Regions from separate parts of the Paenibacillus sp. NPDC056722 genome, predicted to be linked through region 3. Evidence: riboswitches for the same ligand, from Rfam matches in the RefSeq annotation. Region 3 holds a riboswitch; each other region holds the start of a gene.

Region 1 (9,715 bases), on a different contig from region 3:
GTGACCGGAACGACTGAGTATCAGGAAGAGGCCACTGGCTGGGTACATCTGGAGGGCCTCATGGTCGGTCAACCGGATGTCTATCCGGCAGCGGCCAGCCATCGGGACGATATCGCTATATTGGCTTACACCTCCGGTACAACTGGCAATCCCAAGGCAGTCGTGCACAGTCACGGTTGGGGTTATGCCCACTTGAGAATTACGTCCTCGCTTTGGCTCGACATTCGCGAGTCGGATACTGTCTGGGCAACCGCCGCGCCGGGCTGGCAAAAGTGGATCTGGAGCCCCTTCCTGTCCGTACTAGGCAACGGGGCAACCGGTTTTGTTTACCATGGCACTTTTGGGCCGAAGCGTTATTTGCAGCTGCTACAGGATCATGCCATTCAGGTCTTGTGCTGTACGCCGACAGAATACCGCCTGATGGCCAAGACAGAAGGGCTGGAGCACTACGATCTGTCTCAGCTCCGCTGCGCCGTCTCCGCTGGTGAACCGCTGAATCAGGAAGTCATTCATACCTTCCAGCGGCACTTCGATATCACGATTCGTGACGGCTATGGCCAGACCGAAAGCACACTGATTATTGCTGCGCTGAAGGACAAGCCTGTCCGAATTGGCTCCATGGGTCAATCCATCGCGCCGGGCCTCGTAGAGGTTATTGACGAAGATGGTATTCCGCTGCCGCCGGGAATTGTTGGAGATATTGCCGTGCATCTCAGCATGCCAGCCTTGTTCAAAACCTACTACAAGGACCCTGACCGTAAGGCCAACGCCTCGCATGGTGAGTACTTTGTCACCGGAGACCGGGCGCGCAAGGACGAGGACGGATATTTCTGGTTCGAAGGCCGTGGCGATGACATCATCATCAGCTCGGGCTATACGATTGGCCCTTTTGAAGTAGAGGATGCACTTATGAAGCATGCCGCTGTCAAGGAATGTGCCGTTGTCGCTAGTCCTGATGAGATTCGCGGCCATGTAGTCAAAGCCTTTATCGTACTCAAGGATGAACATGAGGGCACAGACGGATTGGTTAAGGAACTCCAGACCCATGTCAAGGAGATCACCGCCCCTTACAAATATCCGCGCAAAATCGAATTTGTCACCGACCTGCCCAAGACAGCCTCCGGAAAAATCCGGCGGGTGGAACTGCGCCAGCAGGAGCAGAGCGCTGCGGAGTAAGTGAGAATGTCTGAATAATGTCTATTCTTTATTTTCTTTCTATACAATGAATTATGGAAAGAGAGGTGGCTTGGAATGGGGACGAACGAAGATCTCAATGAGGGTACGCATCAGGAAGTTTTTTTCTTGAAAACCCGGGAGACTAGAACTCCTCTTAGAATAGACCCGGCTATACGCTGGTACAACGAAGAAATGGAGTTTGAGACGACCCGTGAAGCCTACGAATGGGTATCAAGCGACGCGTATAATAAAATCGGATACGACTATGACGGATATAGAACGACCGATTCCAAACTGGCCTATGCTCTACTGTTTGAATTAGTTCGGGCTAATACGGCCGGCTTTGGAGATCGAAAGGTTTTTGCAGATGAAGAATACGTCGATAACGACAAAATATTCTATCTGGTATGGGTACAAGCCGCAGAGCAGACTTGAATCATTATAAAAAAAGCAGCCCCATCGGGCTGCTTTTTCTCTGTAAACATAGGAAAACTACTTGTCCTCCGCTACTCCGACCAATAGGAGGCATCTGGATTCATTTCCGCTCCTACCTCGCCTTCCCTGATCAGATCGCAGTCTAGATAACCGTCTTCATCGAGGAAATACACTTCTTGGCGGTAGAACTCGCTAAGCGTCTCCAGGAACATAGCAGGAGAATCATACATTACCACTAAATCTCCAAAGTCGTGAAGCAGATCGCAAATCCGCTCTGTACCATCTGCAGATCGATAGTAGCAGATGAAATCACTTCCATAATTGGTCAGGAGGGGCAGAGCTATTCCCTCTACCGGATGGCCTTTATCTGCCAGTATCCCTGCCAGCACCTTCATCTCCTGCTCATATTCGTCTCTGTGAATCAGGCGGTATCCCGGCACAAACTCAATAAGACTTGGTTCCTCTTCCTCGCTGCTTGTACCTGATACTGTATTATATATGGCCGCTAACAGTTCTGGCAGTTCAGGCACAATTGCCGCTATTCCCGCCTCGCTCTCCGCTTGTCCCGTTCCCAGGCTGGCAGAGTATCCGGGCCGTAGACTGTCCGATAATTGAAGGTACTCCTGAAACTTTCGCGTTAAATTTTGAACTGACATGTCTTCATCCTTTGCATCTGTAGGGTAGTGTTATCTACTCTCTATTATCCCCAATGTGCCTGCCGATGCAACTCCTGACGTCACCTCTATTGATATATCTGGCTGCCGCCCACTCTGAACTCAGCAGATTTCTCGCGCATCCCAGCAACGATGGCTTCCTGCTCCTGCATGGGATCATCCTGCACTCTTCCAGAGTTGCGAATATCGTGAGAAATACGCATACTGCAGAATTTCGGGCCGCACATGGAGCAGAAATGGGCCGTCTTGGCGCCTTCCGCTGGCAGCGTCTCATCATGATACTCCAGTGCCCTCTCAGGATCGAGCGACAGATGGAACTGATCCCGCCAACGGAACTCAAAGCGTGCTTTGGACAGCGCGTTATCCCGCTCTTGGGCACCTGGATGGCCTTTGGCCAGATCAGCGGCGTGGGCAGCAATTTTGTAAGCAATCACACCTTCCCGCACGTCGTTCTTGTTCGGCAGTCCCAAATGCTCCTTGGGCGTGACATAGCATAACATCGCCGTCCCGAACCAGCCGATCATGGCTGCCCCGATAGCGGAAGTAATATGGTCATAGCCCGGTGCAATGTCCGTGGTTAAGGGACCCAGCGTATAAAAAGGCGCTCCATGACAATGCTCAAGCTGCTTGTCCATATTCTCCTTGATCAGATGCATCGGCACATGGCCCGGACCCTCCACCATGACCTGAACATCATGCTTCCAAGCCAATGTCGTCAGTTCACCCAGCGTCTCCAGCTCCGCGAACTGGGCCTCGTCATTGGCATCAGCGATAGATCCCGGCCGCAGCCCGTCTCCCAGAGAGAAGGCGACATCATAGGCCTTCATAATTTCACAAATCTCCTCGAAATGCGTGTAAAGGAAGTTCTCTTGATGATGGGCCAGACACCAGGCCGCCATAATCGACCCGCCACGGGAGACAATACCCGTCATTCGTCCGGCTGTCAGGGGGATGTAACGAAGCAGCACCCCAGCATGAATTGTAAAATAATCCACACCCTGTTCCGCCTGCTCAATCAGCGTATCACGGTAAACTTCCCACGTCAGATCCTCTGCTTTTCCATTCACCTTTTCCAAAGCCTGATAGATCGGCACAGTACCGATCGGCACTGGAGAATTGCGGATAATCCATTCCCGGGTATGATGAATATTTTTGCCGGTAGAGAGATCCATAATGTTGTCAGCACCCCAGCGGGTGGCCCACCTCATTTTCTCCACTTCTTCCTCGATGGAAGAGGATACAGCAGAGTTCCCAATATTCGCGTTGATCTTCACAAGGAAGTTGCGCCCGATAATCATCGGCTCACTTTCCGGGTGATTAATATTAGCTGGAATAATGGCGCGTCCGCTCGCTACCTCATCCCTAACGAATTCAGGACTAACATTCTCCCGAATGGATATATACTCCATCTCAGAAGTGATGATACCTTTTCGCGCGTAGTGCAGCTGTGTAACATTCCGGCCAGCTTTTGCCCGAAGCGGGTGCCGTTGCAATCCCGGGAACGCCTCCACGGCCGATTTTCCCATCGCATGTCCGTTATCTTCTGGTTTAATAGTCCGTCCCTGATACCATTCGGCATCCCCACGCTGCTCAATCCATAACTTACGGTGAGGCAGCAGCCCCTGACGAATGTCGGTCTCAATCTCGCTGTCTGTATAAGGTCCGCTAGTATCATAGACACGTACAGGGACATTCTCCATTTCGCCGGCAATACCCTCGGTGCGGCTGAGCTCAATCTCCCGCATGGGTACCCGGATATCGGGATGTTGCCCTTCCACATACACCTTGCGACTACCCGGAAAAGCTGAAAGGTCCACCTTATCATACTCTCGTTTCTTGTCCTGCTCGTGTTCATGTGCCATCTTATGCATCCTCCTGTACTATGGGATATAAATAAGACAAGCGCCAAAAAAGCCGCTCCATGTGGAGCGGCTTTATCCATGAACAGCCAGCAAAAAGACATAGCTATACAGAAAAAAAGTCCCGTCTCCACTTTCCTACGCTGGTATGATCCAGATCAGGTTCAAGGGTCCGGGAATGCAATTTTCCCGTCTCAGCCCATTCAGGCTCCCCTAGTGGTTATCTTATTTAGTTAATATATAAGTTAACGGTATAATTGGAATTCGTCAACACCCGCTGCCGCCATAAGGCCGGATGTTTTGTGCTAAGAGCGGATAACCAGCCAGCAGACGGATAACGCCAAAAACCCTCTCCTGTCAGAGAGGGTTAGTTCCTGCATAAAACTATTTAGCCGATTGCCATTTGCTCTCCAGCCATTGGTCAAAATCGGCGCCTTTTTCACCTTCGTAAGCGTCGTAAATGTCGATTCTCATCTTCTTGAACTTCTCTTTGAAGTCCTCATATGAATGGTCTTTCGGCAGACTCTTCTTGATTCTCAGCAGAATCTTGGATAAGCCCTTAAATAGTTCAGGTTTGTTCTTGGACGGTTCCTGAACCTCTTCACCAAAAGCCACCAGCGCACGGTAAGCCGCCTCTTGTACGGTATATACAGGATCGTTCTCCACCAAACGCTTCAAAATATCAATAACCTGCTTATGCGGTGTAAGGCCAAGCTCCTCCACTGCCGCCAGGCGGGCTTTCCAATCCGCGGAACGACCCGCTTCCTTCTTTAACTGCTCATAATTTTCCGGCAGCTCTTGCTGCACTTCTTCGTTGTTCAAAAGTCACAATTCCCTTCTATAATCAATCTGTACCAATTCTACCGTACCGCTGTCCCCAATATCAATCTTTTGGACAAACAAATAATTATCCCGTCTTACCGTCCCCGGGCTCTTCCTTCCGCATACCAATGCGGGACCAATCTTTGAAAGTGATCATAGTCCTCGAACGCCATCCGGCAGCGCGCCTGCATCCCCTCAATATCAGCCGTTCCGAACGGAATCGCCCATTGGATTGAATAGAGCGAAGTATAGGCCACATACAAGGCGTGTCTGATCCAGAAATCCTCAGGGGGAGGCCCGCCGAAATAACCATCCAGCTTCCCTCGTGTAAAAGCAATACTACGCTCCCGGTCGAATGCTTGCAGCTTGTAAAATTCTTCAGCATAATCGCCGTTATCCCAGCGATTGAAGTCGATGACGCCAATCCGGCCCTCACTTGTGTAAATATGATTTCCGATATGGAAGTCGCCGTGCTGATACACTTTTTCCACTTGAGAAATCGCCCCGATATGCTCCCTGACAAAAGCAATCGCCATCACGTCACCTGCAACCCGGAAGGGGCAGTCCTTCTCATACTCCTGCACTCTCTGTAATATCTTGGCCTGCATTCTACTTTCCCAATCTGCCAGGTCACAGTTGTTCGGAATCGCATGAATCTGCTTGAGGATTCTTCCGGCTTCAACACCAAGTGCATACTGTTGTTCTTCTGCCAAAGACAGCAGGCAGTCCTCCAGCGGCTGGCCATACACCCAAGTCAAAAGCATATATGTACTGCGCTCCGCTCCTTCACCCCATGCGCCGAAATCTACTGCCCGCGACATGGGAAAGTCGAGCTTATTGACCATCCGAATCATTTCATACTCCGCTTGCTTCTGTGCATGATTCTTCCCGTCCGACACCCGCAGCAGAAGCTTGCGGCCGCCGGTGTCCTCGATATAATACTTTTTATCATTAGACCAGCCCTTGAGGACAGGCTCTATCTTCGTCCATGCGCTCGCGCCGGGAATACCCAACAACCGCTCCACCTGCATCCCTCCTGTATCTACGTAGGAAGATTCACCACAATATATTCTTTTTCCAGCAAGTCAAATCCCTGCTCCAGGCTAAATGTAGAGAGATCAATTACACGGTCATACTTCTTATTGCGCAGGTCACCCTCCTCGTCCGCCCAGCAGCTGTATAGCTCGAATACAGAACCAGGTACGCCAAAATCCTGCATCAGCTTGAACAATTCCCGGCAGCATTTAAGTGAGGCGTTCTCTGAATCTGGGCGAGTCTCCTGATCTGCTGGTTTTGCCGTGAAACTACCCCAATTCGGAGAGATTTTGTATATATAAGGGCTCTGAAAATGCTTGCGGATCTCCTCATTCCAGTAGCCCAGCGCTTCAATATATATACCCCCGGCATCTTCTTCCGTATCATATACGAGACAGTCCTCGTCCCGCAGATGGGACAGATCGAAAATTTCCTCCAGTGGAACCATGCCCTGTTGCTTAAGCTCCTCGCGCTTCGCTTGATATTCCGGGGAGGCTAACATTTCGCTGCGCGTTTTGGAAGACAGTACGCTTCCCCTCTCGCCGAGCGGCAGCTCCACCGGTGAGCCGATGTAATGGAATTGAGTCATGAGGTTCCTCCTGCCGTAAAAGTAAATACAGACAACGGTTTAACTTTTCCCATTTCAGCCCGTTCCTTCAACTGCCCGATTTGCGACAGCATCAGTTCCTTGAACTTTCCGGGAATCTCAGTGATCGCTGCAATCTCCTCAGGGTACATCTCCAAGGTCATAGCCACTTCCCACTCTCCATCCTGCAGGTCAGGGGAATACACCGAAGTCTCCTGTTCAACGTGCCAGCCAGCGCTTCGGGCGATCTCTTTCAGGTCCAGCGGAGAGAACAGCGTTCTCACATTGGACAGACTGCTCTGCTTGAAGGCTTCACACTGGGCCTGAATCATGACCGCGTTGTAATGGGCGAGCTGTTCAGGAATGGATACACGAATATCCCATTCGGCCAGACATAGCTTTTTGCCCCATGGTCTGATTTTGGACAGAGTCTTCCTTAATTGCTCAGCGGATTGAAAGTACCATGCACAATGGGCAAACACAATATAATCAAAGGCTCCTTCCGAAAAATCCACCTCCGGCGACAGAATATCTGTCTCAAATTGGATCTGGATCTGTCTCCCAAGCTCAGACGCCATGAGCCTGCTGCAAGCCTCGCCCAGGGTGAGCGGTGAGCCATAATCAGGGGAAGCAATATCTATCCCGTGAACACGTCCAGAAGCGCCAACGGTGTACGCCAGTGCCGCAGTCGTATCGCCTTGGCCGCAGCCAATCTCAAGCACCTTGGCGCCTTGCGGGATCTCCCAGAATTGAATCAGCTTCAGGCGGTGCGCCGTTTGAATCCTCTGAATAGCGGCACCTTCCCCGCTGACTCCCATACTGTCTACAATTGTCTCAATCATCAGTCACCTCTATCATTAGCTCCCAAAAAAGGCCCCGAAAGTCATTCTCCCGACTCCAGAGCCCTCCTGCCTATTCTTCTATCTATCATTAACAGATCCGTTCCGTTGGCTTATTTCGTTCCCTATGATTCTCTCCCCAAAGATTCATCAAATCCATCAATGGAACTAAACTTTCCCCGTATTCGGTTAATGAATATTCCACTTTGGGCGGAATGACCGGATACACCTCACGCTTGATCAGTCCGTGTGCCTCTAACTCTCTTAGCTGGTAGGTCAGCACTTTCTGTGTGATCCCGGGTATCAGATGAGCGAACTCACTGAATCGTTTGGTGCCATTGCGCAGATGACAGAGAAGCAATAGCTTCCATTTTCCCTCAATGATTCCAAGCGTTACGTTCGCAGCATAATCACATTCAGTAGGTCTCATTCGGCATTGCCTCCTTCACTTACACTTACTTCAAAGAAACTAACGCGAAATAAAGTGCGTACTTCTCAGAACTCTACCATTCAAGCATAATCAAATACGTTCTTATAATCAACAGCAAGAGGGGAGTACAGTATATGCAAGCAACTACGACTAACAATGCCAAAACATCTTATCCCATAGCCATCTATATTTTGATGATCAGTGCGTTTGCTATCGGTACAACTGAATTTGTTATTATGGGGCTTCTGCCTGACGTAGCCAATGATCTCCATATCTCTATCAGCAAAGCAGGGCTGCTGGTGTCAGGCTATGCATTAGGGGTGGCCATTGGCGGGCCGTTACTGACCGCATTAACAGTCCGTCTACCCAGGAAAACGCTACTCCTGGCGCTAATGGCCCTATTCGTAGGTGCCAACTTGATCAGCATGGTCGCCAGCGATTATACAGTTCTGATGATTGCACGTATTCTGTCTGCTGTCGTTCATGGCACGGTATTCGGGATCGGTTCTATCGTCGCCGCCAGTATCGTCAGTCCGGATAAAAAAGCTACTGCGATCGCTATGATGTTCATCGGCGTCACTCTAGCGAACATACTCAGCGTTCCATTAGGGACCTGGATCGGACAAAGTCATGGCTGGCGTTCGACATTCGGGGTCGTGTCTCTGCTGGGTCTGTTCTCGTTGATCACCTTAGCCATATTCGTTCCGAAGCTGAAGAGTCAGGAGACACCCAGTTTTCGAAAAGAAATACGTGTTCTGCGTAATCCTCAGGTTCTACTCACCCTGCTGATGACGGTTCTGGGATTCGGAGGAGTGTTTGTTATTTTCACTTACATTTCCCCCTTCCTGACGGAAATTGCCGGCTTCCAGGAAAGCACCGTGACGATTCTGCTGCTCCTGTTCGGTGCTGGCTTAACCCTTGGGAATATAACAGGTGGAAAATTAGCAGATTGGAAGCTGATGCCTTCCCTGATCGGGATGCTGATCCTTCTTGCTGTTGTGATGACCCTGTTCACTTTCACAAGCCACAACAAAATCGCTACAGTGATCACGATCTTCATCTGGGGATTCGCCGCCTTTGGTACGGTACCCGGGTTCCAGATCCGTGTTCTCGATAAAGCCAGTGCTGCACCCAACCTGGCCTCCGCACTCAATATCGGCGCTTTTAATCTTGGTGGTGCAGGCGGCGCTTGGCTCGGAGGAATCGTACTGGACAGTCCACTGGGACTTCAATCCTTGACCTGGGTAGCCGCTTTGGTGACGCTGGTGGGGTTGTTAGTTACGCTATGGGGACAACGTGTAGAGAAGAGGCACAAGGCTTAACGTTCACCCTCATAAGAAGAAAAGCCTCCCTGAAGGGAAGCTTTTCTTACAGTTAAACAGAGGGACCCAGTTGCTGAAGAATCCGTTCCCATCTTCCAGGGTGACTCTCATCTACATGGACTGGTGTGAAGCCCAATTTTCGATAAATTTGAATAGCTGGCAACCTGAAATCATCTGTCTCCAAATAGGCAGTTCCCCCGCCCTCTTCCCGCATCTTATGCAGGGCGGCAAGGCTTGCCGCAAATCCCAAGCCTCTCCCGGAATACTCGGGCATCACACCCACCATATGCAAATACCAGCTGTGACTTGCTGTCTCCCAGGCAGTGGCAGTAGCGACAGGCTGGTCTCCCTTACAGAGAAATAATAAGCGATCGGAGTAGAGCGGGACTACATCGCCAATTTTATCCGCAAACTTCACGTCTCTTGTAAAAGAATGACGGATGAGGTCCTCCCAGTTGCGTTCATCTCCATGCTGATAGTGCATCATTCGAAAGCCCGTTGGACATAGAAATGGTGGTAAATCGTCTAGCGTCTTCT
Region 2 (9,715 bases), on a different contig from region 3:
AGTCGGGATACTTGCTCTGCAAATAATTAGCATGCAGTGCTGTAATAAAAGCCTCTTGCCGCCAATCATGCAGGCCGAGCAGCGCGCCTATCGTGACGGAGCGATAGCCAGCCGCACAGCCTCGTTCAGGAGCATCCAGACGAGCCCTGAAATTACGTTTAGGGCCTTTTATATGTAGTTTTCTGTATGTCTCCTGATGATAGACTTCCTGAAAGAGTGTCAAGCTGTCCACGCCCGCCTCTCCAAGCTCATGGTACTCCTGAACGGACAATGGGTTAACTTCGATGCCAATGGATGAGAAGTGCTTCCGCAGTACCTGAACACATTCCTTCATATAACTGACAGGGGAGTCTTTAGGGGATTCGCCTGTCAGCAGCAGGATATGCCGAATGCCGGTCCCGGCAATCGCGATTGCTTCTTTTTCGACTTCGTCCATGTCCAACTTCTTACGCGGAAAATCATAAATATAGCTGAAACTGCAATATTCGCAATGATTCACACAGTAATCCGATACATAGATCGGCGTAAAGAGCTGCATCACCTGACCGAATTGACTGCGGGTGACCTGCTGCGCTTTCTGAGCGATAGCCTCCAGATGTCTCCCGGCGGCAGGAGAGAGGAGGGCAAGAAGGTCGTCTTCATTCATTTTAGGCTTAGTCAAAATGCGCTGGATATCCAGATCCGTATATTCCGGGAACCGCTCTCTAAACGGGAAGCGTTCTAATTCTAGCAGTCTATCGTAGAAGCTCATGTTTTACCCTCCTATTGGCTCAGAAATCCGGTCAATGGCGAAGAAGCGGCGGCTTCCTGCTGTACCGGACCCAGCCCTGACAGATAAGCGAGTCGGCCTGCAGTTACCGCATTCCGGAAGGCAGCCGCCATACCTAACGGATCACGTGCAGTGGCGATGGCCGTATTCAGCAGCACAGCGGCGGCGCCCATTTCCATGGCTTCCGCTGCTTCTGAAGGGCGGCCGATCCCTGCATCCACGATCACAGGCAAATCTACTTCCTCAATCATAATTCCGACGAGCTCTTTGGTCCGCAGTCCCCTGTTGCTGCCGATGGGCGATCCAAGCGGCATAACTGCCGCCGCCCCGGCATCCCGCAACCTGAGAGCAGCGCCCAGGTCAGGGGTCATGTAAGGGAGCACGACAAAGCCTTCCGCAGCCAATACTTCTGTCGCGCGGATCGTCTCTATATTGTCGGGCAGCAAATAGCGCTGATCCTTAATGACCTCAAGCTTGATCCAGTTGCCCATGTCAGCCGCTTTGGCGAGCCGGGCGATACGAATGGCTTCTTCTGCAGTCCGGGCACCTGAGGTGTTGGGAAGTAGCGTCATACTGCCAGGGATATGCTGCAAAATATTTTCCTCACCCCACTCGGGATTGACTCTTCTTAACGCGACAGTAATGACTTCAGCGCCTGATGCTGTAATCACCTCGGGAATTAGTGTGTTGCGGTTATACTTGCCAGTGCCAATGAACAAACGGCTGGTCAGTGCTTTGCCGCCAATCTGAAAGATGTCGTTCATACGTAGAACTCCTCTCTTAAAGCCAAGTTATTTTTTAGCCAAAATATCGATGATAGAACGTACGGGCCACGGCGGTATCCGACGTGCCGTGAATGAGTACCCGGCCATCCGGGAACAGTGCGATTCGGTGTTTTTCCAGTTCCAACGACAGCATGTATGGATTTCTCCTAACTTCACCGTGTACTGCCAGCAGTTCTTCCCATAGTTCCAGATTCAGGAGAACCGCCCGGGCCGGCCGGATCTGTACGGTATCTCTCCCGCATAATACAGCGGTCTTGGACAGATTGGTCGCAGACAGGAAGGGATAGACCGCTTTCTCGCCGCAGCTCGGACAGTCGGCACGTTTAAGCTGTTCCGTAGCGACCGAGACATGCCGATTCTCCCACAGGTCAAAGGAAACCAGCGTGCCGCGCAGAGAATCCTTCTGTCCGGCGAGCCATTTTAACGCCTCGGTCGTTTGGTAAGCGGCAGTCATCTGAACAGCTGGTTGAATGATGCCCACCGTGTCGCAGGTATCGCCTTCCGCATGAAGCTCGTCAATCAGGCAGTGGAGGCAGGCGCTCTCTCCGGGGAGGACTGTCATAGAAATACCGCTGCTTCCTGTGCAAGCGCCGTAAATCCAAGGGATGCCTGCTTTGGCCGAGATATCGTTAATAATCATTCTGATTTCAAAATTGTCGGAAGCGTCGAGAATCAAATCGACTCCGACTGTATACTCCCTAATCTCTTCGGCGGCAGCATCGGCTACTATCCCTTCCACGGTCACAGACGAGTTCACGCTTCGTAATCTTTGTGCGGCTGCGATTGCTTTAGGTAGTCTCTGCTCCGCATCGGCTTCACTGTACAAATTCTGACGCTGCAAATTGCTCCATTCCACATAATCCCGGTCGACGATTCGTATTCGGCCTACCCCGGCACGGACCAGCGTCTCGGCAATAGCAGACCCCAGTGCGCCTGCACCCAGAACAAGCACACTGGAGCGGGCCAATCTGTCCTGACCTTCCGAACCTATGCCATGAAAACGTACCTGACGGCTGTACCGCTCTTGTTCTGCCGCAGTCAAAGCCATTCTCTCAGCCTCCTCCTACAAAATGTACAAACTCTATCTGGTCACCTTCAGAGAGTGAGGTACGGCCATAAGCTTCCCTCGGCACGACTTCACCGTTAATTTCCACAAGAATTCGCCGTCCGCTCCAGGGCGATTCTGCCAAAACATCGGCAATAGTAATGCAATGCTCGCTTAGGAGAGTCATTTTTCCGTTAAGTTGGACCTGCATATTTTCACCTCCTCTCAAGCCATGCAGTCTGAATGGCTGCGCGGTAAGCTTCTGCTTGTGCCGCTGGATCTGCTGGACTGCTAATTCCGGATAGTATGGCAATCCCCCCTGCACCGCGCCTGATGACTGCTCCGGCATTGCCCGGATGAATTCCTCCGATGGCAATGACCGGAACAGGGCACCTGGCTGCAGTTACTTCGAGGATGTCCAGCCCACGGGGGGGCAGATCAGGCTTACTAGTAGATTCATAGACATGGCCTAAAAGGCAGTAATCTGCTCCTTCACTTGCCGCGTCGACTGCTTCTTCTGGTGAATGGATGGAGCACCCGACTCTTAGTCCTTGGGCTAGAGACTGTGCGGCAGCTACAGGTAAACTGTGTCCTGCAAGCTGTACACCGCCCGCTCCTGAGGCGAGCGCGACATCCAGCCGGTCGTTGATCACGATGGATTCAATAGGAATGCCTGCTTGCTGCATTTGATTTATGGCTTCGAGTAGCGCTTTGGCGGTAAGCTGTCTATTCCGCAGGTGGAAATAGTCAACGTAGGGGAGAACGGCTAGAGAAAGTCGCAGCCAATCGGCGAGCGGTATTCCTTCCGGGGAGATCAGATGCAGTTCAGGGCCGCTAACGGCGGGAAGTCGTTTTTTCATAAAAGGAATCTCTCCCGATTGTGTATTGGTGTTAATCTCCATCGAATAGAGCACAAAAAAGCCGCCTTCCTGATCGGAAGACGGCTAAGCATGACAACGGAAAACAAGCCACAAAATAGGCAAGACCGGACTCTTAACGCGCACTTCCCTACGCTGGTATTAACCAGATCAGGTTCAAAGGGTCCGAATGTTACATTCGTCTCAGCCTCGCGGCTCCCCTAGTGTCGGTTCGTATGAGATTGTTAATGTCACTATACACGATTATTCAGGGAGATACAATTGGGGATTGGCATGGCGCTTGTTTTAAACGGAGGTAACATTGATGGAGATGTATTAACATCCATATTGAGCAAATATTAATTGTGAATAATGTGTAAATTAGAATCTCGGTGACAAGATGCGGAATATGTGCGGGTTAGATTGACAGGAATCGGGGCTGTGGATATACTTGAAATGTTAAAAAGCAAATGTGTAAAACGTTGATGAAATGGAGTACACCGGAAGATGGCTTGCACAGAGAACGGGTTCCTTTACGAAGATTGTCGTAATGGCTGTGAGAACCCTGGAGACAGGCCGGTGGAAAGCTAATTTCGGAGTGCGGGTACAAGTCCGCCGGGGGTTCCCGTTAACAGCCGCGACAAGGCGATCGTCTGCAATTCTCCTGCTACAACGGGATAAGGCGATAACCAGGGTGGTACCGCGATCTAATCGTCCCTGAATTTTCAGGGGCGTTTTTTTGTTTTCCATTTGTTTTTCGGAAATAACCGTGATCTCAAAATTAAGCATAAGACGGGGGCTGTATATCATGAAAGCAAGTGAAATCCGTTCCAAATGGCTGCAATTTTTCGAAAGTAAAAGCCACAAAATCGAGCCGAGCGCTTCGCTCGTACCTCACAACGATCCATCGCTGCTGTGGATTAATGCCGGGATGGCGCCGCTGAAGGCGTATTTTGATGGCCGTGAGATTCCGGAGAATCCGCGTCTGACCAACTCCCAGAAGTGTATCCGTACCAACGATATCGAGAACGTCGGCAAGACACGTCGTCACCATACGTTCTTCGAGATGCTGGGTAACTTCTCCATCGGCGACTATTTCAAGGAAGAAGCGATTACCTGGGCTTGGGAATTCCTGACGGGCAAAGAGTGGATCGGCTTTGATCCAAACCGCATCTCCGTAACTGTATATGCCGAGGACGAAGAAGCTTTCAAACTGTGGAATGAAAAAGTGGGCTTGCCTGCTGAACGCATCATTAAGCTGGGTGACGAGAACTTCTGGGATATCGGCGAAGGCCCATGCGGTCCTTGCTCGGAAATTTTCTATGACCGTGGTGAAGCTTACGGCAATGACCTGAGTGACCCTGAAATGTATCCAGGCGGGGAAAATGAGCGTTGGCTGGAAGTCTGGAACCTGGTATTCTCCCAGTTCAACCATAATAAAGACGGCAGCTATACACCGCTTCCTAACAAGAATATTGATACAGGCGCAGGTCTGGAACGTTTTGCTTCGATCCTGCAAGATGTAGATTCCAACTTCGACACTGACTTGTTCCAGCCGATTATTCAGAAGACAGCACAACTTGCTGGTGTAACTTATAAGGATAGCTTGGAGCAGGATATTGCACTTAAAGTCATCGCCGACCATGTGCGTACAGTTACTTTCGCTGTGGGCGACGGCGTACTTCCTTCTAATGAAGGTCGTGGCTACATTATTCGTCGTTTGCTCCGCCGCGCAGTCCGTTACGGAAAGACCCTGGGTCTGGATCGTCCATTCCTGCATGAGCTGACTGAAACAGTAGGCGAAATTATGGGCGTGTACTACCCGTCCGTTGTGGAGAACCGCGAATATATTGCGAAGATCATCCGTACAGAAGAGGAACGTTTCCACGAGACGCTATCCGACGGTCTGGCTATTCTGAGCGAAATCAGCAGCAAAGCCAAAGAGAGCAGCGCTGGTGTTATTGCCGGGAAAGACGCGTTCAAGTTGTATGATACTTACGGCTTCCCGTTCGACCTGACAGAAGATTTCGCTGCTGAGCAGGGCTTGACGGTGGACCGCGAGGGCTTTGATGCAGCGATGCAGGAGCAACGTGACCGTGCAAGAGCTGCACGCCAAGATGGCGGCAGCATGAAAATTCAAGGCGGAGCCCTTTCTGAACTGACGGTTAAAAGCGAATTTGTTGGTTATAATGACTCGGTAACTGAATCCAAAATTGTTGCGATCGTTGTCGATAACGAGTTGGCAGACATCGCAGGCGAAGGCACAGAAGCTCAGGTCATTCTGGATACTACTCCGTTCTATGCGGAAAGTGGCGGTCAAGTGAGCGACACTGGTGTGCTGAGCGGCGGTTCCGTAACCGCTAAAGTCAAGGGATTGTTCAAGGCGCCACATGGTCAGCATGTACACCTGGTAACAGTAGAAGCTGGAGAGCTGCGCGTAGGAGATACCGTTCGTGCCGAGGTAAACCGTGCCGAGCGTGAGGACATCGTGAAGAACCATACTGCGACTCACTTGCTGCACAAAGCGCTTAAGGAAGTGCTGGGCGGACATGTTAATCAGGCAGGTTCTTTGGTAGAAGGTGGACGTCTGCGCTTTGACTTCTCACACTTCGGCGCCATTACGCCGGAAGAGCTCAGTGAAATTGAGCACCGTGTGAATGAGCAAATCTGGCGCGGTCTGGATGTAGTGATTGAGAACAAGCCGATTGACGAAGCCAAGGCAATGGGAGCTATGGCATTGTTCGGGGAAAAATATGGTAATATCGTCCGCGTGGTGCAGGTTGGCGACTACAGCTTGGAGCTGTGTGGTGGCTGCCACGTCAGCAATACTTCGCAGATTGGAATCTTCAAGCTGCTTAGCGAGAGCGGCATCGGCTCCGGTGTACGCCGGATTGAGGCTGTAACTGGACGTTATGCATACCAGTTCACTGAGAGCCAGCTGGATCTGCTCAAGCAATCGGCTGGACTGCTGAAGTCTTCCCTGAACGATGTGCCGAAGCGGATTGAAGCTCTGCATGGTCAAGTACGCGAGCTGTCGCGTGAGAACGAGTCCCTGCAATCCAAGCTGAGCGCTACGTTTGCAGCGGAGCTGACTGGCAGCGTGAAGACGGTTGGCAGCGGAACGCAACTACTGGCTGTATCTGTGCAAGCAGGCAGCATGGATGCCCTGCGTTCCACAGCCGACGAGCTGAAGAGCAAGCTGCCTGACGCAGTGCTTGTTCTGGGCGCAGCCATGGACGATAAAGTGAACTTTGTCGTAGCCGTACCTCAAGAGCTGGTGAAGCGCGGCTATCATGCCGGCAAGCTGGTGAAGGAAGTTGCTGCAGTATGCGGCGGCGGCGGCGGCGGACGTCCGGATATGGCGCAAGCCGGCGGTAAGGATGCTTCGAAGCTGGGCGAGGCTTTGGCGAAAGCTGAAGAATTGGTAGCGGCGCTAGGATAAGCTAGAGAGCGAACCCGGTCCAAAGGCCCGAAGCCCAAATTGCATTTGCGAAGACAGACAGCGGTACTGAGTCTTTCCTCTCAGTACCGCTGCTTCGTGGCCGGGCCATCTGATTTAGGCGAAATGTGGTTTTGGCAATAGCTTAAAGACCAAAAATTTCACGTTTTTTGTAGATGAAATGCCAAAAAAGCGTTATATCCAGGCAGGATTTTCTTGTTGGGGCATGAATATGTTATGATGAGGGCAGCAAGTAAGCTGTACAGCAGCGAGTTTGCGAAGCCGCCTGCTACAGGTGATTTGCAGAAGGAAGGTGTCACATATGGACTCCATGGACAAAACGGTTAAATTCAATGTGAAGGGCGATGAGAAGGAAGCTTCTCCCGAGGAAATTCTGCTTGCGGTGTACAATGCGCTTGTAGAGAAGGAATATCATCCGATCAACCAGATCGTAGGGTATCTTCTTTCCGGAGATCCGGCCTATATTCCCCGTCACAACAATGCTAGAAGTTTGGTCCGGAGAAAAGAACGTGATGAGCTGATTGAGGAACTGGTGCGGTTCTATCTAGCCAATCATCAGGTGGATAACGCCAAATGAAGAAGCTAGGTTTGGATTATGGCGACCGTAGAATCGGCGTCGCCGCGAGTGATATTTTCGGCTGGACGGCACAATCTCTGGAGACCATTGAGCGGCGCGGAGACGGAAGAGAGTTCGAACGCATCCGCGAACTCGTCAAGGAGCATGAGATCGGAGAAATCGTGGTTGGGCTGCCGAAGAACATGAACGGCACCGTAGGTCCCCGTGGTGAAATCTGCATAGAGTTCGCTGACAAGCTTCGGGAACAATTGGAAATGCCCGTACACCTTTGGGATGAGCGTCTGACGACGGTATCCGCCGAGCGGGTGCTGATTGAAGGGGACGTCAGCCGAAAGAAGCGCAAAGGGATTGTGGACAAAATGGCCGCAGCCCTGATTTTGCAAAATTTTTTGGATGCTAACAGTAAAAGGTGAGGGGTGCGCATATGACAAACGAACATATTGGCCAAGAAGAAGAACCGGAAATTATCTATATTCCCGATGAGGAAGGTAATGAAGAGGAATTCGAGGTCATCATGAAGTTTGAGGTTGACGGTTCGGATGCCAAGTACATGATGGTAGTTCCGCTGGATTCCGAAGACGAAGAGTCCGACGAAGTGTACGCCTTCCGCTATGAGGAAGACGGCGATGATCTGCAGCTGTTCATGATCGAGAATGACGAGGAGTGGGCGATCGTCGAAGAGACGTTCAATACCCTGGTCGACGAGCTGGACGGGGGAGCAGAGAATGACTGAGTTGTCCGCTGATCAAGCGGTATGGACTTCCCGTCTTAAAGATGCGTACGGAGAGACTGTAGAGCTGGAAGATGAGCAAGGCAAATCTTCCGTTTACGATATTATTGCGGAGTTTGAAGTCGGTGGCCGCGGTTACGCGGTGCTGGAGGGTTCCGGCAAGAACGGAGAATATGATATTCTTCGGATTGTAGTCTCGCCTGACGGGCTTCCTGAATTGGAAAGCATCGTCGACGATGAAGAATGGGAAGATATTTCAGAGCTGTACGATGAGCTAACTTTTCCAGATGAGGATTTGGAATAGGACAAGATCAGCGTACGTTACATTTACAGTTGGCATGAAGGAGGGCGGAGTATTCCGCGCTCTTTTTGCATGGAAAGCCTTAATTTAAATGGCTCTATTTAAAAATCAGAGGTGGATTATACGCTGGCGTTAAGCGGAGGGCCAGAGGGATTCTGGAGAAACGGTAGTGTTCGCCTTTAAAGCCCGATTTCAACCTATAATTCCTTGTATAATCCAGAAACCAGGCTTTAATAGCGATCGGAAGAACCCTCTAGACCTGTAGCGCCTCCATGCAGCGTCAACCACTGATTTTGGCATAGAGCCATAAAATTATAGGTTGAATTTGGGACGATACAATTCTATACTTTATAGTCGGAAAGTGAGGAGATCCATTGAAATCCGCAGTCCGCACTGTGCTACTGATCCTAATTCTCCTGATTGCAGCAGGAGCTGGAGGAGCATGGTACATTTGGAACGGGATGCAGCCGGTAGCTCCTGCCGGGCAGCCCGTAACGTTCACAATTGAGAAAGGCACGGGCAGCGCTGGAATTGCTGACCTGCTTGAGAAGAATGGGATTATCCGTAACAGTCTTTTCTTTAAAGGATATCTGAAATGGACCAAGGAAGGCTCGAAATTCAAGGCTGGCACCTATGTGGCAAAACCAGGCGATACTTATGATGAGCTCATTGCACGGCTGAATGCCGGCGATGTTGTCAAAGAAGAGACCCTGATGTTCACCATTCCCGAAGGATACACGGCAGAGCAGGTGGCTGACAAGCTGGCTACTGCCTCTAAGCTGGATTCGGGTGTCTTTGTGGATCTTATGAATTCCGGCAAGGCGCTGAAAGAGGCTGATGTTCTTGGCATTCCGCAAGAGCCGGAGCTGCGTCATCGTCTGGAGGGGTACCTTTTCCCGGAGACTTATGAGCTGCCAAAGGACAGCACGCCGCAGGAAATTCTGGAAGCGATGCTGGAACAACTGGTCAAGAAGCTTGATACCATTCCGAATTGGCACGAAAAACTCAAGGCAAGAGGCCTCAGTCTGCATGAGCTGCTGACCGTCGCTTCACTGGTGGAGCGTGAGGTTGTAGTCGATACAGAACGTCCATTGGTGGCGGGAGTAATCTATAATCGGCTGAAAAAGGGACAGAAGCTGGAGATTGATGCCACGGTTCAATATCTGCTAGATCAACCAAAAGAAAGGCTGC
Region 3 (9,715 bases):
TATTAGTGATATTGTGAATCAGCGGATTCTGCTCCCTTACCTTGGACAAATAAGTCATTGGATTGCCTCCCGGGAATATTGGATTTGTAACGCGGTACTAAATAATCTACCTATTGTTCATCTGGCCTTACAGATTGATAAATGCTTCTTCCGGCGCTGTTTCAGCTGTCAGCAGACCGTTTTCCTTTAACCATTGTTGTACCTTGTTCCACGAAGCCGGATCCTGATAACCAAACGGTTCTTTTCCCGCATCCATTAGTGGAAGCAGAACTTCCAGACTTTTTTTCTCGATATCTTTGTCAAGCGGGGAGCTCTGATCTTCATGCTTGAACAGAAGGGCCAGCGCTTCCTCCGGATGTTCCTCGACGAACTTTTGACCTTTGGCGGCAGCGGTCAGGAATTTTTTGAAATAAGCCTGAGAATTCTGCATTCCTTGTTGGCTGGCTACCAGTACAAGCTCATAATAATCTGGAACTCCATAATCCGTTGGGTTAAGGGAGGTCACTGGATGTCCCTCTTTTTCCAGAATCAGCTGCTCATGATTGATAAAACCTCCAATGATGGCATCAGTCTGCCCTGTGGAGAGGGCCGGAACGAGGTTGAAGCCAATATCCACGAGCTTTAAGGATTCTGGATCACCGCCGCTGCTACGGACCATCGTTTTCACCATGGCTTCATAGAGCGGGATGGAGGAATAGCCTACGGTTTTGCCAGCCAGGTCAGCAGGCGTCTTCACAGCGGAATCGGCTGGAACCATCAGATGGTTCAAGGGATGTCTAACAATCGCCGCAATGGAGAGGACAGGGATCTGTTCCCCGCGTGCCATCAGCACCTGTGGCTGGTAACTCAGCGCGAGATCAATCTTGTTGGCAGCTACGAGCTTCAACGCATCATTGCTGTCAGCAGGCATTTGAATGTCCACATCAAGCCCCTCTTCGGCAAAATACCCGTTCTCCTGAGCGGCGTAAAGGAAGGAATGAACTGCATTCGGATACCAGTCCAGCATCAACGTAAGCTTATGCGGCTTGCCGGACGCTTCTCCGGTTTGGCTTCCTGAGCTTCCAGACTTTGCTGCTTCGCCGCAACCACTCGCAAGCAACACTGTCATTGCAAGCAACAGCAGCGGAACAATTTTTTTGAATCTGTGATGTCTTGTAATCATTTGTGAAATCCTCTTTTCTTGAAAATAATCTTTTCGATCATAGCGATAATCAGAAATAAGCCAACGCCCATCGCGGACAGCAGGACCACTGCGGCAAACATTTCTTTGCTTTGCAAATTCCCTGCCATCCTGCGGCTAAAATATCCAAGTCCCTTGCTGCCGCCTAGCCATTCGCCAATCGTTGCCCCGATCACGCAGTAGACCATCGACAGCTTGAGGCCGGAGAAGTAAGAGGGCAGAGCCAGCGGAATCCGTGTCTTGAGCAGGATTTGGCGGGTGCTGGCGCCCATGGTGCGGAGCAGGTCCTCATAAGCGTGATTCTTCTGCTGTAGCCCATCATAAGCGCCAACCACGACTGGGAAAAAGGCAGTCAGGAATACCACAGCCACCTTGCTCCACAGCGTGTATCCGAACCACATAATAAAGACAGGAGAAAGCGCGATGAGCGGAATAGTCTGGCTGATGATAATAAAGGGATAAAGTGCCTTTTCCAGCGGACGCCACGCGTGCATGCCAAGTCCCAGCAAGGTGCCACAGGTAACGGACAAGGCGTAACCAAGCAGTACCTCTTGCAACGTAGCGGGCAAATGCAGCCCGAACAATATTTTACTGTTTTCAACCAGAGCGGTTCCTATCGACAGAGGCCCTGGGAGAATGAAAGGTGGAAGGACTCCTATCCGCGCCAGCATCTCCCATAGACCGAGAATAAACAGCAGCAGAACAAGGAAAGGTGCGTAATTCTGCAAGTTTTTTCTAAACAGCCGGGTTATCATACAATTTGCGCTCCAGTTCAGCCCGCAGCTCTATAAACCGCGGTTCATAATTCATTTTGCTATGCCGGGGCCTAGGGAGATCCACGAGTATTTCCTCTACACTTCCTCCAGCGCGTCCAGGTAAGAGATAGATGCGGTCACTAAGCAGCACAGCCTCCTCCAGATCATGCGTAATGAAGAGAATTGTCTTGTCCAGCTCATCCAAAATCTCCAGCAACCAGCTATGCATTTCCCGTTTGGTCATGTGATCGAGTGCCCCAAAAGGTTCGTCTAGCAGCAACAGGTCGCCCCCCGTAATGAGCGTTCGGAGAAAAGCTACCCGCTGCCGCATTCCGCCTGATAGTTCATCGGGGAACGAGTTTTCAATACCGGCCAGACCTAAACGCTCCAGCAATTCAATTACCTGACTAGTAACCTCGGCTTTGCTACGGCTCCGCTTGATTTCCCAAGGAAGCAGGCAATTCTCCAGAACCGTCCTCCAGGGTAGCAGCAGATCCTGCTGAGGCATATAAGCGACCTGGCCCAACCGCTTGGCGGTTGCGGAAATTCCGTGAAGACGCAGATCCCCGCTGCTCGGCTCCAGCAATCCGGCGATAATTTTGAAAAGCGTGCTTTTTCCGCATCCGCTGGTTCCAACAACAGAAACGAACTCACCTTGGTGAACCGCTAAGGATATATCTGACAGCACCGGTGCATCTGCGGATTTGGCATAGGCGTAGGATAAATTGTGTACAGAGATGATTTCCGTAATCCGCGTAACCTCCTTAGCACGATAAAAAGACCCCTTCATCTCCCGGCGGAAATAAAGGGGCCTAAAATTTAAGTTTGCAAAAAGAAGTGCCATGCAATACCCGAATTTCAGTTCCACTTCCCTCCGCTGGTATGATCCAGATCAGGTTCCAAGGGTCCGAAGCTTACCGCTTTCGTCTCAGCCAATTCAGGCTCCCCTAGTGAAAAAATACTTTTATCGCTATCAAGTTTCATAATTCGGTTATAAATATACCATATTTTATAGTATTGTAAATAGCAGGGCATATTAAATTCATTCAACTAGGGTGATCTCATTGGAACTAGACAAAGCAATCTGTAGCAGTATCGGAAATTATGAACATGCGCTAACCAAGGGGAAGAAATATGAAATACTAGCCGAAAAAGAAGAAAAAATTAGAATCGTCGGAGACCACGGAAGAAGCGTTTGGATCAGCAAGTATTACTTTAATTTTACTGACGAAGAAGTGCTTATATTGACTGAATGGAAATTCGATGATGATGTTGAAACATTGGAGTTCATTGAAATTACATTAACATTTAATGATCGGGTAAAACGTTGGTGCATCATTACGACACCGGAAAAATTAAAGCAGCATTTTGCTAGACTAGCAGCACCAGAATTACCAGGGATTCATATAGGACACATGATAATAGTGCAAAGGATAGATGTTGATACTGTGAATGCATTTTTGCGTCAATTGGATAGCCAAGGCGAATTACTTAAAGCATCATTACCACTAGGTGAAGGATCAGAAGACGAAGATATTTCCGGCTCTCTTTAAACTGTTAGTCGTGTCTGATAACAACGCTGTAATGAAAGGAGCGTCAAGATGAAAGAAAGGACTGCGAAGTCAACTTTAAAAGTATTTTTGTTTATCTCGATAGTGTTTATCATAACTTCATCGATACAGTTGTTGCTAAATATTGTGCAAGAGGGCCCAGCTTGGGTGTTAACTTTAGTGTCCCTACCCATACCAATGTTTGTGTTTCTTGCGGTTGTGATAATCTTAGATTTAGCGAAGCAGGACATTATAACATTACAAGGTCGATTGACCACTGTAAATGGTAATAAAGTTGTTTTAAAAATATCAAATGGTAGGGTAAAAAAGTTTAATATAACTAGCAGACAAATGAGAGAACTTGAGAAGGATAAAGATATTGAAATAACGTACTATAAGAGAACAAAAACAGTAATAAATGTAACAAATGTTTAGAGGGAATAAGAGGTGTTTGACCTTCAAAAGGAGTAATAAAGTGCAAAGAGCATCTGAAGCGGAAATGTTAAATATCCTTGATTTATTCGGAAGATTGGATGTTGAAGAGTATGGCAATCCTGGTTCTATTTTTAGATATATAGGATTATTAGATGTACACGCTAAGCGCCTATCTGAAGAGGAAGCGGCATCGATATTAAGCTCGGAGCTTATTAGCAGGAATGAAAATAAATTTGAAAATTACTTTCGGCGATGTGTACAAAGCATCCCAGGCCGGATATTTGTTAAGAGATGTCCAATTATTGGAGGACGGGATAGCCATGAGAACATTTTCAAAATAGAAGAAAGTGATGAATTGATGGATATTATAAAACAGATAGCTCGAGAAGAATGCTTTTATAATATCTATTTTGTTGAAGCGATGACAGTAGTCGTTGGAAACTTTGATTTATCATGGCCGATCTATAGTTTTTCAGAAGACTACAGAACATTTAATCAAATAGCAAGAGAGGTAAACTTATACATAAGAAATAATTAGAGCAGCAAGAAGGACTAATACGCTAGAAGAGCTGAAAAGACTAGAAGCAATGATCGTACGTCGACAAAAAAGATGCTTGTATAAGCAATATTTTTGGTGTTTTAAGATGATTAACCGGTGATACTGTAATAAACCTCCAGCTTCGCGCACATGCGCGGAACCGGAGGTTTTTTCAGCATTAGCGCTTCTGATTCAGCAGTTGCGGCTTCGCAGAACTTCAGGAGATTAAAAAAGCTGCTTACATAGAACGCATTAAAGTAACACACAAAGCTCAGAAATTATTACCGATGTGCAATTAACGGCATTTTTGTACCCTAAGTCTTCCTCAGCTATAGGGTCAACGGTAATTAAGGACAATTTTGTATGTTAATTCTTCCACAATAGGCCGTTTAGTGTACTTTTTTTTAAAATAAGGTACAAAAATGCTCTTATTTACCTAATTTACCTCTATTTAAGAAGAATAAGGTACAAAAATGCTGTTAGTTGAGGAGGCAGATCCATTTTTCTTTGTTAAGAAGTATGGTGCAGAGAATAGGAGAGTTGCGGACTAAACTAAGCCTTAACTTCACTAGAATAACGCCTGATCCCCAGTTTGAATCTTAATTTCACTCCATATATCACCCTTTTTTTCTGACAAGCCCGTCAATGAACAAGGTAAGTATCCCCTGAGTAATATCCTCTTTGGTAGATTGGTGCGCCTTCTGCTGGTAGAGATAAAGATCGGGGCTCAGCACGGACAGGAGCGCAGTCACGGTAAAATGCGGGTCAATGTCCACGATCTCACCATTCCCGGCAGCTTGTGATAGCAATTCTGTGAAGATAACATTTACCCGTCGGAAAAAAGGGTGCTCGAATTGGGTGAGCTGCTTCTTGCCCACAAACTCAGATTTGATCAGGTGCAGCAGCTCCGCATGCTGATCAATGAAATCGACCACCTGCTCGATGCTGTTCTGAAGACGCTGAAGTGCCGGATCGTCTGCGTTTGAGCTCTGTGCTTCCCGCTCTAGTTCAGTCAAGAAACGACCCGTGCTGTCCCGCAGAAGGGCTGAGCAAATCTCACCTTTGTCAGTAAAACGGCGGTAAAGGGAGCCTTGGCCGATGCCGGCCTGCTTGGCAATGCTGTACATGCTGACATTTTCCAGGCCTGACGCTTTGAAAAGTTCTCGGGCTGCATTCAATATGCGTTCATGATAAGGATCAATTGTTTGTTGGTTTGCAGGGTCTATTGGGGCAAGCGAAGCTTTCTCTGTTTTTTTCATACGGGGCTCCTTTTGGTTGCAGCGTATATTTTTTGAAAAATAAAAGTAGGGAATTGACAATGCGGACAATTGTCCGTAGACTAATTAATGCCAATACGGACAATTGTCCGTTCACTAATTATAATTTAGATCCATTTCAAAGGTCAATGATTCCTGAGATGGTGATAGAGGAGGGAGAGAGAATGGAACATACGGTACAACCGGAACGTGAATTTCGTATATCGAGCATCCTGATCCCGCTGATTGCGATTATTGCCGGGGTATTCATGGTAGCGCTAGACTCCACGGCTATGAACGTTGCATTACCCACACTGTTGAAGGACTTCGATACAAACCTGACTACACTGCAATGGGTAGTTACCGGCTATATGCTGGCGCAGGCTTCAGTCATCCCGCTGTCGGGCTGGCTTTCCGACCGGTTCGGGGCTAAGCGAGTGTTCTTAAGTGCTGTTGTTTTGTTTACGATAGGATCCATTTTGTGCGCGCTGCCCAATAGTGCGGAGTGGTTGATTACATTTCGGGTCATTCAGGGACTTGGGGGAGGTAGCGTAATTCCGATAGCTATGGCGTACGTCTACCGACTTAGCCCACCTGGTAAGGTTGGCGTTGTGATGGGTCTTATGGGCATTCCTGTTCTGTTTGCCCCGGCAATTGGCCCTGTACTGTCTGGCTGGCTTGTTGAATTCCATTCCTGGCGTTGGATTTTTCTAATCAATATTCCAATTGGTATCATCTGTCTGATAATCGGCATGCGAAAGTTGCCCAAAGTGGAGCGAACTGAGGTCCCGGGGATGGATAAGTTGGGTATGATTCTTGGTCCGCTGGCTTTTGCCGCATTAACCTACGGAGTTAGCCAGGGAGCTGAGAGCTGGACGTCCAGCAAAACGCTGTTTGGTCTGGGTCTTGGTGCCGCTGCCCTGATTCTGTTTGTTATCGTGGAATTAAGAGCACAAACACCGCTATTAGAACTGCGTGTGATGGGTTCCATAGACTTCAGTCTAGGCATCATCGTCCAATGGATCGGGCAGTTCGGGCTGTACGGCGCGTTGTTCCTGATGCCGCAATTCTTGCAGCAGGCCCGTGGTTTCGGTGCTTTTGATACCGGCTTGACGATGCTACCGCAGGCCATTGCTTCAGGACTGGTGATGCCGATTGCCGGGATGCTCTTTGATAAAATCGGAGTGCGCTGGCTCATCGTTGGCGGTCTCGGTTTAATCTCCGGCGCGCTGTATCAGTACTCCCACGTGGATTTGACCATAACATCACGGGATGTAATCTTGCCGCTGCTGATGTGTGGCGCGGGTATGGGGCTGATGATCATGCCGATGAATACGCATCTCCTTAATAAAGCGCCACGCCATCTGGTGAACCGGGTGACTTCGTTGACCAATTCCATGCAACAGGTGATCAATTCCCTGGCGATCTCGACACTTGTGACGATTCTGACCTCCAGAACAGCAACGCATGCACTTGAAATGAAGGAGGCGGCAGCTGCCGCGGGAGTCAGTTCTGCAGCAACTTCGCCGGAAGCGGTGAAGCTGGCAACACAGAATCTACTTGTAAAAGGCTTTGACGACACCTTCCATATTATGATGTTCGTCGCTATTGGTGGCGCAGTACTGGGTCTTCTGCTCCGCAGAGGCAGCAAAAAGGCGGAGGAAGCGCCACATACCGAGATGATGCACGGCTAAAGGATCGAGGGAGGAGAAGCTCAAAATGACTATCGCATTATGGATTGTCCAGATTTTATTAGCACTTGTCTTTTTTATGGCTGGTGGCCTGAAATTGTTTCAAGAGAACAAGGCAATGGAAATGATGGTCTGGGCTAGAGAGGCTTCAAGAAGCTTTTTAATATTTGTTGGAGTGGCTGAAATATTAGGCGGAATCGGTTTAATTTTACCTGGAGCACTAGGGATTTTACCAGTCTTAACCCTTCTTGCAGCCATTGGCACAGCCATTATTCTGATTTTAGCAGCATTATTACATGCAAGAAGAAAAGAAAAAGGCGTGGGGATTAATATTGTATTTTTATTATTAGCTTTATTTGTGGTCATTGGCCATATCCTTATCAAGTAGACAAATAACGAAGAACCTCTAGCTTCGCATATACCGCGAAAATAGAGGTTCTTTTTCATTATAGAAAGGGAAATACTGCGAATATTGAGCTGATTATTCAGCAGCAGCGGCTTCGCGGGACTTCAGGAAGTCGACTGCGTTGTAGACCATGATGGCGGCTTCAGCACGGGTGATTTCAGCTTTTGGATTGAACTTACCGTTGCTGTCCAGTGTGTTGATCTTGTAGACAAGCGAGCGTTGAACGGCACCTTGGTAGGAAGGGTCAAGCTGGCTGTCATCCGCGATGTCGGCAGGCTTGATATTGATCATTGGCAGATTGCCGATGGCTTCCACACCCTGAACCAGCATGCTGGTGAATTGCTCTCTGGTCAAAATTTGGGAAGGCTTCACATCTTTCGGTATGTCCACCCGATTGTAGTGCGCATTAATGAATGCTTCTGCGTACCAGGCATTGTCTTTCACGTTGGTGAACAGGCCGCTGGCTGTAGGGGCAATATTGAAATCAATCGCGGCCAGGCTGAGCTGAAGTCCTCCAGCAATGAATTGTACGCCTTGGGCTACCGTCACTTTCGAAGCAGGCAGGAAGGAGGTCTCTGTAATTCCCTTGATCAGGCCCTGATCTTTAAGGGAAATAATCTTTTCTTTGCCCGCTACGGAATCTAGATCCTTGAAGCTAGTCTCTGCGGCAAAAACTTGACTCCCGAGGGAGAAGGAGAGAAGAGTTACTGTAGCCATCGCAGCAAATGCGCTTTTTTTCAAATTCATGTTCATTCCACCTTGTCATTGGATTGGCCGCTTGGCCATTGCTTGTTCCCTTTGACGAGGCAATGATTGGAAAGGTTGCAGATCATCTAATAGGATTCACGAAAAAGCAGATTGCGGTAAGGATACTTACTAAATGGCGTCTTGAATAAGAGGGCTATACCGCTGTCTTCGATGATTACAGAGCTCAGGGCAGCACTTGTCACGAACTTTCGAACCAAACACTTCACCGTTCTCTGATCTTTACGGCGGATTGCGTAAGCCAAAGCCTTGGCATAACGGCAGCTCGTGGCCAGCTTTCGATAGAATGGCAGTAAGGCACGGGCAATGAAACGGTGGGCTTTAGTATTAAAAGTAAATTGGACCAGACCCGGTGGGATCGTAGTTCCATTCGTATAGTAGCCGACAGGCGGCGTGAAGGGAAAAGAAATAAAGTAGCCGATGGCATTCGTTCCATAATTCTGATTTCCGACCAGTGAAGGAATTCTTGCCAAGAGCTCGCCCATAAGGTTGAGATTCGCTGTAACCACCGCTTTTGACCACTGGCGGGCGAACTTTTCGTCCTTGGCGATTTTTGTATAGAACGGCAGCATGGCTCTGGCAGTTTTGCGCAAAACAAAAGCGGTGACATGAGGCCGGGATTTCTTTCGTACCAATTGCGACATCTTCACCATCCTCCTTCATATAGATTACACCCGTCTATATAAAGTATGGGGGCTGGGCTTATATCTGATTGGGCGCTTGCTCCATATGCGGAAAATTATTTTTGAACTGGATGACGTTTTGGAACACTGGACAAGGGTGTTATAATAGATTTAGACTCTTTTCAAGTGATGGTAAATTTGTTATGCTCATATCGTAATGATTACTATTTAAGGGTTGATTGTTTGGAACAGTATCGTCGTGAGAAAGTACAGGTGCTGATTCGTTTCGGAAAGGCGGGAGACTTATGAATCCAATTGAAAATATTAGCCAGCAGTTTGCAGCACACAAGTATAAATTAACGCGTCAACGCGAAGCCATAGTTCAGGTCTTGCTGGATAACGAGAAGGAACATCTCAGTGTGGAGGAAGTGTACATGCTGGTCAAGAACAGCTATCCGCATTTGGGGCTGGCAACGGTATATCGTACGCTGGAACTGTTGTCGGAGCTGCATATCG

Evidence for each region. A riboswitch is a leader RNA that binds a small molecule or an ion and turns the genes downstream of it on or off. The one in region 3 is predicted to bind thiamine pyrophosphate.
Region 1: another riboswitch for thiamine pyrophosphate. It lies ahead of thiC (phosphomethylpyrimidine synthase ThiC); the one in region 3 lies ahead of ACFRAM_RS12710 (ABC transporter ATP-binding protein).
Region 2: another riboswitch for thiamine pyrophosphate. It lies ahead of ACFRAM_RS06755 (thiamine phosphate synthase); the one in region 3 lies ahead of ACFRAM_RS12710 (ABC transporter ATP-binding protein).

What each region holds. Positions count from the first base shown of each region.
Region 1 covers NZ_JBHTYV010000009.1:191,049-200,763, reverse strand. The annotation lists gene ACFRAM_RS20920 (acetate--CoA ligase) at 1-1,176, shown strand, start outside; gene ACFRAM_RS20915 (hypothetical protein) at 1,252-1,611, shown strand; gene ACFRAM_RS20910 (hypothetical protein) at 1,683-2,267, opposite strand; gene thiC (phosphomethylpyrimidine synthase ThiC) at 2,354-4,147, opposite strand; TPP riboswitch at 4,263-4,369, opposite strand; gene ACFRAM_RS20900 (HEAT repeat domain-containing protein) at 4,529-4,966, opposite strand; gene ACFRAM_RS20895 (aminoglycoside phosphotransferase family protein) at 5,062-5,991, opposite strand; gene ACFRAM_RS20890 (hypothetical protein) at 6,009-6,590, opposite strand; gene ACFRAM_RS20885 (class I SAM-dependent methyltransferase) at 6,587-7,429, opposite strand; gene ACFRAM_RS20880 (winged helix-turn-helix transcriptional regulator) at 7,518-7,856, opposite strand; gene ACFRAM_RS20875 (MFS transporter) at 7,991-9,178, shown strand; gene ACFRAM_RS20870 (GNAT family N-acetyltransferase) at 9,231-9,715, opposite strand, start outside.
Region 2 covers NZ_JBHTYV010000002.1:507,256-516,970, reverse strand. The annotation lists gene thiH (2-iminoacetate synthase ThiH) at 1-751, opposite strand, end outside; gene ACFRAM_RS06770 (thiazole synthase) at 763-1,533, opposite strand; gene ACFRAM_RS06765 (ThiF family adenylyltransferase) at 1,568-2,602, opposite strand; gene thiS (sulfur carrier protein ThiS) at 2,607-2,810, opposite strand; gene ACFRAM_RS06755 (thiamine phosphate synthase) at 2,815-3,459, opposite strand; TPP riboswitch at 3,588-3,689, opposite strand; gene alaS (alanine--tRNA ligase) at 4,265-6,898, shown strand; gene ACFRAM_RS06745 (IreB family regulatory phosphoprotein) at 7,218-7,493, shown strand; gene ruvX (Holliday junction resolvase RuvX) at 7,490-7,906, shown strand; gene ACFRAM_RS06735 (DUF1292 domain-containing protein) at 7,918-8,226, shown strand; gene ACFRAM_RS06730 (DUF1292 domain-containing protein) at 8,219-8,527, shown strand; gene mltG (endolytic transglycosylase MltG) at 8,899-9,715, shown strand, end outside.
Region 3 covers NZ_JBHTYV010000004.1:269,012-278,726, reverse strand. The annotation lists gene thiM (hydroxyethylthiazole kinase) at 1-58, opposite strand, end outside; gene ACFRAM_RS12720 (ABC transporter substrate-binding protein) at 128-1,162, opposite strand; gene ACFRAM_RS12715 (ABC transporter permease) at 1,159-1,935, opposite strand; gene ACFRAM_RS12710 (ABC transporter ATP-binding protein) at 1,916-2,725, opposite strand; TPP riboswitch at 2,788-2,894, opposite strand; gene ACFRAM_RS12705 (hypothetical protein) at 3,000-3,488, shown strand; gene ACFRAM_RS12700 (hypothetical protein) at 3,537-3,920, shown strand; gene ACFRAM_RS12695 (hypothetical protein) at 3,961-4,458, shown strand; gene ACFRAM_RS12690 (TetR/AcrR family transcriptional regulator) at 5,076-5,717, opposite strand; gene ACFRAM_RS12685 (DHA2 family efflux MFS transporter permease subunit) at 5,900-7,408, shown strand; gene ACFRAM_RS12680 (DoxX family protein) at 7,434-7,793, shown strand; gene ACFRAM_RS12675 (S-layer homology domain-containing protein) at 7,887-8,558, opposite strand; gene ACFRAM_RS12670 (hypothetical protein) at 8,645-9,220, opposite strand; gene ACFRAM_RS12665 (Fur family transcriptional regulator) at 9,505-9,715, shown strand, end outside.